One region of the Paraburkholderia fungorum genome, then DNA from elsewhere that is predicted to be linked to it. Evidence: riboswitches for the same ligand, from Rfam matches in the RefSeq annotation. Region 1 holds a riboswitch; the other holds the start of a gene.
The links. A riboswitch is a leader RNA that binds a small molecule or an ion and turns the genes downstream of it on or off. The one in region 1 is predicted to bind ZMP and ZTP.
Positions count from the first base shown of each region.

Region 2: another riboswitch for ZMP and ZTP. It lies ahead of glyA (serine hydroxymethyltransferase); the one in region 1 lies ahead of BLS41_RS29650 (LysE family translocator).

Region 1 is NZ_FNKP01000003.1:52,458-59,745, reverse strand. It holds gene BLS41_RS29655 (autotransporter-associated beta strand repeat-containing protein) at 1-3,962, opposite strand, end outside; ZMP/ZTP riboswitch at 4,654-4,737, shown strand; gene BLS41_RS29650 (LysE family translocator) at 4,759-5,391, shown strand; gene BLS41_RS29645 (FAD-dependent monooxygenase) at 5,530-7,131, opposite strand.
Region 2 is NZ_FNKP01000001.1:898,202-905,489, forward strand. It holds gene tolA (cell envelope integrity protein TolA) at 1-367, opposite strand, end outside; gene tolR (protein TolR) at 364-810, opposite strand; gene tolQ (protein TolQ) at 821-1,498, opposite strand; gene ybgC (tol-pal system-associated acyl-CoA thioesterase) at 1,655-2,131, opposite strand; gene ydfG (bifunctional NADP-dependent 3-hydroxy acid dehydrogenase/3-hydroxypropionate dehydrogenase YdfG) at 2,190-2,936, opposite strand; ZMP/ZTP riboswitch at 3,175-3,283, shown strand; gene glyA (serine hydroxymethyltransferase) at 3,450-4,697, shown strand; gene nrdR (transcriptional regulator NrdR) at 4,704-5,186, shown strand; gene BLS41_RS04070 (GspH/FimT family pseudopilin) at 5,391-5,951, shown strand; gene BLS41_RS04075 (type IV pilus modification PilV family protein) at 5,948-6,394, shown strand; gene BLS41_RS04080 (PilW family protein) at 6,391-7,200, shown strand.

The DNA.
Region 1 (7,288 bases):
CCCGCATTGCCGATATCGAAGATCGAGGTTGCGCCGCCTAGCGTTATCGCGCCGCTGCCCGCGAGACTGCCGCCCGCGCCGAGTGCGACGGTGCCGTCGTCGATCGTCGTGCCGCCGCTGAAGGTGTTCGTGCCGCTTAGGGTTTCGACTCCCGAGCCTTGCTTGAGCAGCCCGCCGGTTCCGCCGATCGTGCCCGCAAACGCGCCGTTGCTGGCGTCGCCGAGCGTCAGCGACTTCGCGCCCAGCGCGACGCTGCTGCCGCTCACGCCGTTCAACGCGCCGATGACCGGCGCATTCGTCGCAGCGCTCACGTCGAGACTTGACCCTGCGTTCGCCAGATTCATATCGGACGAGCCCGACAGATTGCCCGCGCCAGCGAGTGCGAGCGTGCCCGCGTTGACCGTCACAGGACCGGTGAACGTATTCACACCGCCTAGCGTCAGTGTCGACGCACCGTTCTTCGTCAACGCTCCGCTGCCTGACAGCACGCCGCCCAGCGTGAGATTGTTCGAGCCGAGTACTGTGAGGCCCGCGTTCAGTCCGACGTTGTTGGCGAGCGTGAGCGCCGCGCTGTTATCGAGCGTCGCCGCGCCGTTCACCGACAACGCGCCCGTCCCCAACGCTGTGTTGTTGCCCAGCGTGAGGCCGCCTGCGTCGAGCGCCGTGCCGCCACCATACGTGTTCGCACCGCTCAGCGTTTCGACGCCGCTACCCTGCTTGACGATACCGCCCGTGCCGCCGATCACGCCGGCCAAGGTCTGGTTGGTCGCATCGCCGAACGTCAGCGTGTTACCGCCGAGCGTCACCGCCGTGCCGCCGACACCGGCCAGCGCGCCGATCGTCTGACTCGCGCCGGACGCGCCGATGTCGAAGCCCGCCCCCGCGCCTGCGAGCGTCACGCCGCCTGTCGCCGCGAGACTGCCGCCCGCGCCCAGCGCGAGCGTACCGGCATTGATCGTGGTGCCACCGGTGTAGGTATTCGCGCCGCTCAGCGTCTCAATGCCGTCGCCCTGCTTGACGATCCCACCCGTGCCGTCGATCGTGCCGCCGAACGCGCCATTCGCCGCGTTGCCGAAGGTCAGCGTATTCACGCCCAGCGACACGTGGCTACCCGCGGCGCCGTTCAACGTACCGATGGCCCCGGCGCCCGTCGCGCCGCTGATATCGAAATCGCTACCGGCGTTGGCCAGTGTCAAATTGCCCCCGGTAGCCAGCGCGCCCGCGCCGGACAGCGCCAGCGTGCCCGCGTTGACGGTCGTGCCGCCGGTGAACGTACTGGCCGCCGTCAGCGTCTCAGTGCCGTTGCCCTGTTTGACGATACCGCCCGTGCCGCCGATCACGCCGCCGAACGTCTGGTTCGTCGCATCGCCGAACGTCAGCGTGTTGCCGCCGAGCGTCACCATCGTGCCGCCGACACCGGCCAGCGCGCCGATCGCCTGACTCGCGCCGGACGCGCCGATATCGAAGCCCGCCCCCGCGCCTGCGAGCGTCACGCCGCCTGTCGCCGCGAGACTGCCGCCCGCGCCGAGTGCGAGTGTGCCCGCGCCGACTGTCGTCCCGCCTGTATAGGTATTGGCAGCCGTAAGCGTCTCCGTGCCACTGCCCTGCTTGACCACACCGCCCGTGCCCGCGATCGCGCTGCCAAGCGTACGACTGGTCATGCCGCCGAAGGTCAGCGTGTTGGCCCCGAGCGAGATCGTGCTGCCCGTCACGCCGCTCAGTCCGCCGATCGTTTGCGTCCCTGACGCGCCCGTGATGTCGAAGCCGCTGCCCGTGCCGGCCAGATTGACGAAACCGCCTGCCGCGAGAGAACCGCCTGCGCCGAGCGCAAGCGTGCCCGCATTGATCGTCGTGCCGCCGGTATAGGTGTTGGCGGCAGTGAGCGTTTCGCTGCCGCTGCCCTGTTTGACGACTCCGCCCGTCCCGTTGATCACGCCGCCGAACGCCAGGTTCGTCACGTCGCCGAACGTCAGCGTATTCGCGCCGAGCGTCACGCCTGAGCCCGTCACGCCGGACAGTGCGCCAATGGTCCTGGCGCCGCTCGCCGCGCCGATATCGAACTGCGCGCCCGCACCCGCCAGGTTCACCGCGCCGCTGCCCGCCAACGCACCATTGCCGGACAGCGCGAGCGTACCCGCGTTGATCGTGGTGCCGCCCGAGTAGGTGTTCACGCCGCTCAGCGTTTGGGTGCCGCTGCCCTGCTTGACGATGCGCCCCGTTCCGCCGATGACGCCGCTCAACGCCAGATTGTTCGCATCGCCGAACGTTAGGGTGTTTGCACCTAACGCGACATTGCCGCTGCCGGAGAGTTCGGCAAGCGTCTGGCTGGCCGACGCCGCGCTGATGTCGAGCACCGTTCCCGCTGCATTCAATAGCACCGCGCTGCTGGGCGACAGCGTGCCTGCTCCGCCGAGCGCGAGCGTGCCGGCGTTGATTGTCGCCGGACCGGTGAAGCTGTTCACGCCGGTCAGGGTGACCGTGGCTGCGCCGTTTTTTGTCAGCGCGCCCGCGCCGCTGATCGGACCGCCGAGCGTCAACGCATTGCTGCCGCCCAGCGTCAGCACATTACCAGCGCCGAGCGCGATCTGATTTGCCAGTGTCAGCCCTGCAGCGCTCGTATCGAGCGTGCCCGAACCCGTCACGGTGAGCGCGCCCGTGCCGAGAGCGCTGCTGTTGCCGGCGACGAGCCCTCCGCCGTTCAGCGTCGTCCCGCCTGAATAGGTATTGGCACCGCCGAGCGTCAAAGTGCCGGCACCGGATTTCGTCAAGCCGCCCGTTCCGCTTGCCACGCCCGATAGCGTCGTCGCATTGGCGCCCTGCACGGTCAGCCCGCCGGTTCCGAACGCGAGTGTGTTGCCGAGGTTGAGCCCCGCCACCGCCGCCTGCACCGCCCCGCCGTTCGACGTGATCAGACCGGTGCCGAAACCGGCCGCGTTGTCGATGATTGACACCGAGCCGCTGCCGAGTGTCGCATCGCTCGCGGTGGACGCGCCGCTCAATGTCCACGTGCCGCTGTCGACCGCGAGATGCTGGAAGTTGATGTAGTTCGGGTTGCTTAGCGATCCCGTTGCGGGGCCTCCGCTTGCCTGTTGCAGGTGCAGCGTATTGTTGCCGCCCGCGCCGCCGTCGACGACGCCGGCCGCTGCGAATCCCACCGACAATCCCACGATGCCGAGCAGATTGCCGCTCGCGCCAACGCCCGCCGATACCGACGAGCCCGTGCGGGCCGTGAACGAGTTGGTGCTCCCCGCGCCCAGCGACACGCTGCCGATAATCGTGCCTGCATTGACGAATGAATTGCCCGCACCCGGAGTGCCGGACGCCTGGAACGCAACTCGCCCGTTGATCACACCCGTGCTGCTGTTGGTGAAGGCAATCTGGCCGCCGCCATACGCGACGATCGCCGCCATATCGCCCGGTGCGACCGTCAGGCCAAGCAGCGTCGCCACCCCCATCGTGCCGCTATTCGTGATCGTAGTGACGCCACCCGTGCCGTTCTGCACCGCGAGTGCGAGGCCGGTCAGATTGGCGAGATTGACTCCCAGCAAGCCGGTCGTCCCTTTGATCGTGCCGCTGTTGGTCACGTTGATCGTGTTCGCCGACGAATTGCCAATCGACGCGCCGCTCGACAGCAGGCTCGCCACGCCCAGCAACGATGGATCGATGACGCCCGCATTATTCAGCGTCACGTTGCTGCCGGTGAGCGTCAGCGCAGTTCCGCCGACTCCAAGCAGTACGCCGAGAGTCCCGGTCGAGCCGATGTTGACCGTCTGATTGCTGATCGAACTCGATAAGCTCGGCGCAAGCGGATTGGCCGCGCCAGTGCAGGTGACGATCGCGCCGGCCGTGGTACAGGTTGCGTCCGCTTCGCCTGTGCCAACTATGCTGAATACCAGAAACGCGCTGGCAGCAAACGCGGTTTTTTGCAGACTGAATCTATTAAAATCAACGACGCCTTTCACGATCACCCCCAAAGCCAATTCGCACATTAATAGGGTTAGTCACCGCCCATTTCAGAATGGCGAGCAATATCCGCCGAATCGAAAATCGACAGGCAAAAAATTGCATTAACCTAAATTTTTGGTTGCGTGCGCTACCTACGCGCAATGCCCTCAGGGCTGACGCCTGATCATGTGACGCACATATCAGAACCCTCGATTGATCGTCTCTCGTTAATGCATTATTAGATTCGGAATGTCTTTCATCAGCTTATACAAAACGCCCCCGTTCGCAAGTGCCGTTAATTAATATCTCGAAAGAAAATTGTATTGCATAAGATAGTCGGAAAATATGTCCGCGACTCAGTTAATCAGTATTATTGACGCAATTCCAGAGCAATTGAATTAGGCTTGACGACCCCAGACAAGTGGAAACGGATAGAAGACTAACTACACAGTGACTCACTTCAGCGTTTCATATGGGAATGCACTCCGCTTCCAAACGTTCTTGAGCGATCTGCCGTGCATCGGCGGTTTCGGGGTAGAGAGCGTACGTTCCGAAGAGGGCTCCGCCTGTCTCGGGTGCAGTGCGATATCTGCCCGGATTCTCCGTGGACCGCGAACGACGCTTAAACGGTCAGGGCGCAGGACGGAAGCCGAAACACTGCAGTCACCCGTCCCTTCTTTTCTGTGTATTTTGTCTATGCAATAATCTTCGCACTCATGTGACTGGCGCATACAGATAGAGTCCTATCGGGGAGCGTGAGGTTATTCGCCGCCGCGCGCCTGGGCATTACCTACTATCTCTGGAGAAGGGGTTATGCCTGATTTCGCAAATCTGCTCATGTTCGGCCTCGTAGCGTTGGGAATGGTTTTAACGCCGGGACCGAACATGATCTATCTGATTTCCCGCTCAATTTGCCAAGGTAGACGCGCAGGCCTTATTTCGTTAAGCGGCGTTGCTCTGGGTTTTGTGTTTTACATGCTCTGCGCAGCATTCGGGATTACGGCTTTCGTATTTGCGATACCTTACGCTTATGACACGCTTCGTTTCGGCGGGGCTTTGTACCTTCTATTTCTTGCGTGGCAAGCGGTTAAGCCCGGTGGGCGGTCCGCGTTCACAGTGCGCAATCTGCCGGTAGATACCCCGAGCAAGCTGTTCAGTATGGGATTCATCACTAACCTGGCGAATCCGAAAATCGCCGTTATGTATCTATCCCTGCTTCCTCAGTTCATTACGCCGGGGCATGGCAGTGTGCTCACCCAATCACTGGCGCTCGGCACCGTTCAGATTTCAATCAGCCTTGCCGTGAACGCTCTTATCGCCGTGACGGCCGGATCGATATCTACCTTCCTGTCCGGACGCCCGGTGTGGCTATTGGTACAGCGTTGGCTGATGGGAACCGTTCTGACAGGTCTGGCCGTACGCATGGCATATGAATCCAGAAAATAGCCATGCTTTATCCGTCCGGTGATTGTTGGCGATCTATGAGGTGATGCTGAACGGCTGCTACAGGCCGATCTGAGTCCGACAGCGACCGGCCAAGATCGCCCGTCGAGTCTCTCCGGACCGCCCGTTCGCCGCCGTCCCCTATCCGATCGATTTATAGCCCAGGCGTCTTAGCCAGTTTCCCATGTCATCAATCGAGCAACGGCCGCTGCGCCATCCGATATGACCATCTGGCCTCACGATCCATACAGCGCCATTGGCCGGATGGTATGCGGTCGCGAATTCACCCGCTGCATCCGTCAGTGTCGTCATCAGTTCTGAGTGCGGCATGTCGCAGCCCTGTGCCGTGACGAGAACCGCCGCCCCAACGTCGCCTGACCACGTAGCGAACGCTCGACAGAGTTCACGGAAGGCGTCAAATTGCTGGTCCATCGCGTCGACGTAGCCAACAAGCGTATACCGGCCACGGCCGACAAACTCGTGCAGCCGCCTTGCATGTCCGACGAAACGTTGCGACAAGCCACCGGCATCCGGAAGCCGGTCGCCCGATGCGGGTGACACAGGGTCTGCGTCGGACCAATCATCGGTGACGATCGGGCTTCCGCGATATGTGATGAGCAGTTGCGTTTCGCGCATTGCCGGATTGCCGGCCTGCTGCGCGAGCACGGCATTGAGTGCCGCGCTCGTTGATTTGACGACATCGACGCCGACCGGATGTCGTTCCGCCGAATAGCTATCGAGCAAGTCAGCGCCGGCGAGACCCTTCGCCACATGGGCGAGCTTCCATGAAAGATTGTGCACATCCTGGAGGCCCGTGTTCATGCCCTGACCGCCTACGGGAGGATGAATGTGTGCGGCGTCGCCTGCAATCAATACCCGGCCGCGCCCATAAGCCGATGCGATGCGGTGGCTCACCCGATAGACCGACGACCATCGCATTGAAGACAGTTGCACGCCGTCTGGCAGTGACGGCAACAGCAGACCGCACATCGTGTCGAAGTCGGGTGCGCCAATGGCCGCGAGCGATGACGCCCGGTCTTCGGGCACGATCATCGAGAGCCGGTAGCGTCGCGTCGAGCCGCGAATGGGCACTGCGACCGCACTCGTCTTCGCGTGCTCGGAACCGGTCCTTTCGAACCGGTACATGGGCCCGCGCGGTAGTGTCCAATCCACGTCCACGTCGGCGAGCGCGAAGGTCTGCGGGTACTGCTCGCCTTCGAACGACAAACCGAGTGCGGAGCGCACCTTGCTGTGAGCCCCATCGCAGCCCACCAGCCACTTGCAGCGCACCACGTGTTCTTCGCCTTGTGCGTCGGCCAGATACACCTTGACGCAATCCGTATCGACCTCGAACCGGTCCAGCATCAAACCGTAGTTCACCTGACCGCCGTGTTCGGCGAATGCGGACTCGAGTAAGCGCTCCGTCTCGTACTGCGGGAGCGAGAGCGATCCGTAAGGCAGGCCGTGCTCCGGCAAACGCATGCTGCGCCCCGGCACCATCGTGCCATCGACCCACGTCTCGACGCCGGTCAGCCATACTCCTGCCTCGATCGCGCGATCCACGATACCGAGATCGTCGAAAATCTCGAGCGTTCGTGGCGTAATGCCCAGTGCTTTGCAGAAAAACCCTCTGGAGGGCATCTTGTCGATCACGCTTACGACGACACCCGCGCGCTGCAATTCGGCGCCGAGCAGCAGCCCGACCGGTCCTGCACCGATGACCAGCACATCCACGTCTTCCATGCGTTCCTCCTGACGGGTCCGCCGCACAGCTTTTGAAGATGCAGAAAAGCCTAGCCCGGCACTGTGCGTGTTCGTACAAAAGAACACGAAATGTCAGCCGCTGAGTTGTACGCGAAGCTTCAGACGTGGAGGCCGGCTGCTCACTTGCATTGAGTCA
Region 2 (7,288 bases), on a different contig from region 1:
TCGCATCGGCTTCCTGCTGAGCCTGCAGTTTCTGCTGGCGCTGCTGTTCAGCCAGTTGCGCCTGACGAGCCGCTTCCTGTTGCTGGCGTTTCTTTTCCTGCAACGCGATATCGGCCTGTTCGTCGGGCACCGGCGGGGCAGGGGCGACCGGCGCGGGCGGCGGCGGAACGGGATGCGGGATCGCCGTGTCGGGCACCTCGGTCCACAACTCCGCTTCCGCGCCTGCGGGCGTGCTGTTTTGCCACTGAATGCCGTGGTACAGGAAGAACCCGAGCAGCGCGTGCATCACCAGAGCGAACGCAAAGGCTCGCCCGGTGCCGCGTTCACGCGGTGGCTGGAGCGGGTATTCGGAATTCTTGCGGATCATTGCGATTTGACGAGCAATCCAACGCGCTTGACGCCCTGGCCTTTCAGCTCGGACATCACGTTCATCACGACTTCGTACTTGACGGTCTTGTCGGCGGCAATCACAACCGGCTGGTCAGGATGCGATGCCGCCCGGTCGGCGATAAAGCCGTTCAGATCCGCCTTCGTCATGTTTTCCTGCTGCTGCGCGCCGGAGTCGTCCTTGTATTTGACGCTCATGTTGCCGTCGGCGCGAATGTTCACGATGACGGGCGGCGTTTGCTGTTGCGGCGCGGCACCACCGACGGTCGGCAGATTGACGATCGACGGGGCGACCAGCGGCGCGGTCACCATGAAGATCACGAGCAGCACGAGCATCACGTCGATGTACGGCACGACGTTGATGTCGGCCATCGCGCGGCGCTGACGCGAGCCGCGCATGCTGGAGGAACGAGAGCCTGCCATCGTGGACTCCTTACTGTGCCTGGCGCTGCAGAATGTTCGAGAATTCTTCGATGAAGGTCTCGAAACGGATCGCCAGACGGTCGATGTCGTGCGCGTAGCGGTTGTAAGCCACGACAGCCGGAATGGCCGCGAACAGGCCGATCGCGGTGGCCGTCAACGCTTCGGCGATGCCTGGCGCGACGTTCGCGAGCGTGGCCTGCTGGACGTTGGCGAGGCCGCGGAACGCGTTCATGATCCCCCAGACCGTACCGAACAGACCGATGTACGGGCTGACCGAGCCGACCGACGCGAGGAACGCGAGATTGGCTTCGAGCACGTCCATCTCACGCTGGAACGCGGCACGCATCGCGCGCCGTGCACCGTCGAGAATTGCGCCTGAATCGTTCAGACGCTTTTCTTTGCCTTTCAGGAATTCGCGCATGCCGGATTCGAAAATTCGTTCCAGCGCGCCGATGGTATGGCGGTTGTTCGCAGCACTTTGATAAAGCGCCTGCAGGTCGCCGCCCGACCAGAAATCGCGTTCGAAGCGTTCAGTTTGCGCCCGCGCCCGGCGGATCGCAAACCACTTGCGGAAGATGAAAGTCCACGACAGCAGCGACAGCAACAGCAGCAGGGCCATGACGGCCTGCGCCAGCAGGCTCGCGTTGAGTACTAATGAAACGATCGACAGATCTTGTGTAGTGTTCATAAAGGTTCGTTTTAACGTCCCGGGAAGGGGGCGTCCGGCTGCAAGGTCACTCGAAGCTTGCCGTGAGCAAAACGGAAGCATCGGCGATATCGCAAGCCGAACCATGCTTGGTGTTGCTTGATCGATGCGAGTTCACTGGCCCCGTATCAACGGAGTTCAGGTGTGATTCGTTGACACGCCGCCGCCGACTTCCGGTCCGCGCCGCAAAGCAGCGAGAACCGGCGGAGGAATCGCGGTCGGGCGAAGCGCGATACGGTCGACACAGCCAATCCGGATTGTCCCTTTAGCAAGCAGCGTGCCGTCACGCCACGCTTCCTGCGTGAAATCCACCGAAGCTCGGCCAAGACGCTCGATCCGGCTGACAATTTTGACGATATCGTCAAGCCTGGCCGGCGCCCGATAGTCGACCGCAGTATTGCTGACAATGAAAATTGCGCCAGTTTCATCCGCCAGCCGGGCCTGGTCGACACCGCACGCGCGTAGCCATTCGGTACGCGCCCGTTCAAAAAATTTCAGGTAATTTGCGTAAAACACGATGCCGCCGGCGTCGGTATCTTCGTAGTACACGCGGATAGGCCACGTGTAGCCGATTTCCGTGCCAGGCTGGCTGGTCGAAATATTCATGCGGCGCATTTTACCGGAACGCACACCCCCGGGTCTGTTTCAAAGTGTGCGCCCCGTCTGGCGGGCTTTAGCCGCGATGAATAGACAATCCGGCGAACGATTGAGCCACCGGCATCAGCTCGATCGTGTTGATATTCACGTGTGCCGGACGAGTGGCGATCCAGTAAACGGAGTCGGCGATATCTTCCGCCGTCAGCGGCTGAACGTTTTCGTAGACCTTGCCGGCTTTTTCGTCGTCGCCGCGATAACGCACGTTCGAGAATTCGGTGCCTCCGCACAAGCCCGGTTCGATGTCGGTGACGCGCAGTGCCGTGCCGGCCAGATCGGCGCGCAGGTTCAGGCTGAACTGGCGCACGAAGGCTTTGGTGGCGCCGTAAACGTTGCCGCCCGCGTACGGCCAGCGGCCCGCCACAGAACCCAGGTTGAAAACGTGCCCGCGATTGCGTTCGACCATGCCCGGCAGCAGCGCATGCGTGACTTGCACGAGGCCTGTGCAGTTGGTCTCGATCATGGTGTTCCACTCGTCGAGGCTCGCCTTTTGAGCAGGTTCGGTGCCGAGAGCGAGGCCCGCGTTGTTGACGAGGACGTCGATTGCAGCGAAATCGGCCGGCAGCGATGCCGGGACCGCTTCGACAGCGGCGCGGTCGCGCACGTCGAGTTCATAGGGCAGAAGTGCGTCGCCGAGTTCGTCGGCGAGGGCTTGCAGGCGGTCTTTGCGGCGAGCGGTGGCGACGACGCGATGGCCGCCCTTGACGAAGGCGCGAGCGATAGCAGCGCCGAATCCCGCGGACGCTCCGGTTACAAACACGATCATTGCAGTTTCCTGGTCGGTGAGAAGCAAAGGTCCCAAGCCTACTTCCAATGCGGCGCTGCGGCAAGGTTGAACCAGCCGTATAAGAGGCTCTGGCACGGGCACGCAGCGGAATCGCGGGCCATTTTCGTCCGATGTTTGCGCGCTGCACGGAAGGATGCGGCGGGGTGTCTTTCCAGGGGGCGCCGCCGCACCCGTGAGCCGGTTGCCTATTCGATCCTCTTCCAATAAACTAACGCGCTCGACCCTGCGTGACTGGCGATAGAACCGATTCAACCAATCGGATTCAAGGTGGAACAACCCACCGTGAAGCGCGGGGTGCCGTTTTGCCGTTCGCCTGGGCAGCCGTGATCCGCGCGCATTTATCTGCGCTGACGGTGGCTGTCCTGCCTCGCGTGTGCGGCGACTCTCCAATCGCCACGTCAGGGCTGGCCCAGCCGCCAGCAGCGCTGCGTACCCTCTACGCAAAGTTCGGCGCACGATCCGGTCAACCTGAACACACTCAACGGAATCCGTATGTTTGACAGAGCCCAAAGCACCATCGCCAACGTCGATCCTGAACTCTGGAAGGTCATCGAGCAGGAAAACCGCCGTCAGGAAGAGCACATCGAACTGATCGCGTCGGAAAATTACACGAGCCCGGCCGTGATGGCTGCGCAAGGCTCGCAACTCACCAACAAGTACGCCGAAGGCTACCCGGGCAAGCGCTACTACGGCGGCTGCGAATACGTCGACATCGCCGAGCAGCTGGCGATCGACCGCGTCAAGCAACTGTTCGGCGCCGAAGCTGCCAACGTGCAGCCGAATTCGGGTTCGCAGGCTAACCAGGGCGTGTTCTTCGCGATGCTCAAGCCGGGCGACACGATCATGGGCATGAGCCTCGCCCACGGCGGTCACCTGACGCACGGTTCGCCGGTCAACATGTCGGGCAAGTGGTTCAACGTGGTCAGCTACGGCCTGAACGAAGCGGAAGACATCGACTACGAAGCGGCTGAGAAGCTGGCTCAGGAACACAAGCCGAAGCTGATCGTGGCGGGCGCGTCCGCGTTTGCGTTGCGCATCGATTTCGAACGCCTGTCGAAGATCGCCAAGTCGGTTGGCGCGTACTTCATGGTCGACATGGCGCACTATGCCGGCCTGATCGCAGCGGGCGTCTACCCGAATCCGGTGCCGTTCGCCGACTTCGTCACCACCACCACGCACAAGAGCCTGCGCGGCCCGCGCGGCGGCGTGATCCTGATGAAGGCGGAGTTCGAGAAGCAGATCAACTCGGCAATCTTCCCGGGCATTCAGGGCGGCCCGCTGATGCACGTGATCGCCGGTAAGGCTGTCGCGTTCAAGGAAGCGCTGTCGCCGGAATTCAAGGAATATCAGCAACAAGTGGTCGAAAACGCACGCGTGCTGGCGGAAACGCTGGTTAAACGCGGTCTGCGTATCGTGTCGGGTCGCACCGAAAGCCACGTCATGCTGGTCGATCTGCGCGCGAAGAAAATTACCGGCAAGGCAGCGGAAGCGGCCCTCGGTGCAGCGCACATCACCGTCAACAAGAACGCAATCCCGAACGACCCGGAAAAGCCGTTCGTGACGAGCGGCGTGCGTCTCGGCTCGCCGGCCATGACCACGCGCGGTTTTGGCGTGAAGGAAGCCGAGCAGGTCGGTAACCTGATTGCCGACGTTCTGGACAACCCGGAAGACACCGCTACGATCGACCGTGTGCGTGCTCAGGTTGCCGAGCTGACCCAGCGTTTCCCGGTCTACCGTTAAGCCGTTATGCATTGTCCCTTCTGCCGTCACGCCGATACGCAGGTTGTCGATTCGCGCGTATCCGAAGACGGCGCGACGATTCGCCGGCGCCGCCGCTGCCCGGCCTGCGACAAACGTTTCACGACGTATGAGCGGGTTGAGCTGGCGCTGCCGTCGGTCGTCAAGAAGGACGGCAGCCGTACGGAATTCGACCGCCGCAAGATTGTCGCGAGCATGCAACTGGCGCTGCGCAAGCGCCCGGTTGCAGCAGACGCGATCGACGCGGCGGTTGCCCGCATCGAGTATCAATTGCTCGGTAGCGGTGAGCGCGAGGTGCGCAGCGAGCGCCTCGGCGAGCTCGTGATGAACGAGTTGCGCGCTCTCGACACGATTGCCTACGTTCGTTTTGCTTCCGTTTACCGGCGCTTTGAAGACGTCTCCGAATTTGAAGACGTGATCGAAGAATTTCGCCGCGCCTCTTCTCCTCCCAAGCCTGCTCGCAAGCGCTGATTGCTGTTGCGCATCGCTTCGCAAGCGAGCGTCCGTCGTTCTTCGCCTTGTTTCGCGCATCTACATCTCCTGCTGCCGTTATGGTCCGTCGCGTGAATTTTTGCGCGGAATAGCGTCCTGGTGCCACCTGGCCATTCGGCCGATGGTTGAGCCTTCTCCGAATTGCTAGATTGGCCGTATTCTTCGAAACGATCAGGGGTGCAGATGAAATACGACGCCGTTTACCGGCCGTCTGCCGGCGGCTTCACGCTTGTCGAAACGCTGGCCGTGCTTGCGTTGCTGGCGGTGATCGCGGTCCTGGCGACGCCATCGTTCGTCGCGTGGCATGTCCGCGATCAGGTCGATGCGCGCACAAGGGCGCTGGCCTCGACTCTCGCTTTTGCGCGCAGCGAGGCGCTGCGTCGGGGCTCACGTGTCATTGTTTGCAGGATCGATTCGGCGCGACGTTGCCTGAGCACGGGGCAGCCCTGCGTGAGCGGTGTTGCCGACTGGTCGTGCGGATGGGCCGTTTTTGCCGACCGCGCGGGCACGCTTTCACTACTGCGGGCGCAACCGCTGCTCGCGGCAGTAAGCATCGTCGGGGTACAGACAAATCTGACATTTACGCCGCCTGCCGGCCAATTGATTGGCACCTTCCGTAGTTTTGATATCGCACCGGCTGCGTCGTCGAAAGCGACACAAGGGGCCAAGTGGCGACGCTGTGTCCACATCGCGGCAGGTGGTCGCGCAAGGATTTCCGAAGGTGCTTGCGGAGCGGCGTCATGATGCGATATCCGTTCAACCCGCGACCACGTTGTCGCGCATCAAAGTCCACTGGCAGCTCGCTGATCGAAGTCATGCTGGCCGTTGCGTTGATGGCAATCACAGCGCTCGGACTTATCGCCGGGCAATTGTGGACCGCTCGCGAAGCCCGCGCGATGGCAATGCGCGAGCAGGCGGCATGGATCGCCGATTCTGTGGCCGAGGCAATGCGTACGCCAGCATTGGCTGATTCCGCCACGCGGCAATGGAACTCACAGGCCACTACGCTCTTACCGCATGGGGAAGCTTCGTCAGGCGACAGCGCGGGCGTGGCCATCGCGCGAGTCACGTGGACATCCGTCAAGGACATGCCGGCAAACGGTGACGTAATCGACAAACCGGAGTCCTGTGGTGGCGCCGATGTCCCTGCCGGCACCTCATGCGTCGCGCTGGCGTTGATCCGATGACTTCGCGCAAATCCGGCTCTCACGGTCAAACGCTGATCGAGTTGCTGATTGCAATGGCCTTGGGACTCGTTGTGACGGCAGGCGCCGTGTCGCTCTACTCAAGTCAGCGCGCTGCGTTCGAGCGTGCGAGCAACGCCACGACAATTCGCGAAGCCGGGTTGACCGCCTTGTCGCTGATCGGCCAGCAAGTGCAAATGGCCGGCTTCGTTCCCGCGGATGCCGCAAGTTATAGCGGCCCGCCGCCGTTGTCCGGATGCTCCGGCGGTCGTCCAACGGGGGCTGACGACAGTCTTGCCTGCACGACCTTGACCAGCCGGTCGGACGGCGTCGCGGTTCGATATGTGGGGGATCCGGTGTCCACGTGGCCATCCTCAGCCGGCAACGTCACCGATTGCCTTGGACAAGCGGTGACAGGCGACGGTGCGGCGTTTGGGGAGCAGGGTGCGCTGGTGGTCAACCGGTACTTTGCCAGCGTCAGCACGTCGACCGGCGAGCCTGAACTCTATTGCGAAGGCAGCGGCAAGGTGGGCTCTGCGCAACCTCTGGTGGAGGGCGTCGAGCGCATACGGGTCAGATACTGGCTAGCCAGCGCGTTGAGCGCAGTAGACGCATCAGCGGTAGCCGTCGATCAATGGACAAACGTCGTGGCCGTCGATCTTTGCGTGCTCGTTCGTGGTTCACCGCAGGGTCAGCGGTCACGTTATGTCGATTGCGACGGCGTGAGTGTCCTCGGCACCGATTTGCGTCCACGGCAGGCGTTCTCGCGGCGAGTGGCGTTGCGTAATCACCCGGAGGGTTTTCTGTGACCGACCGATCAAAAAATTCCGGGCTATGCCGCGAGCGCGAGAAAACTTCACCAGGTTGCGATGTGCTGTCACGTATTCGAGGTCTCGG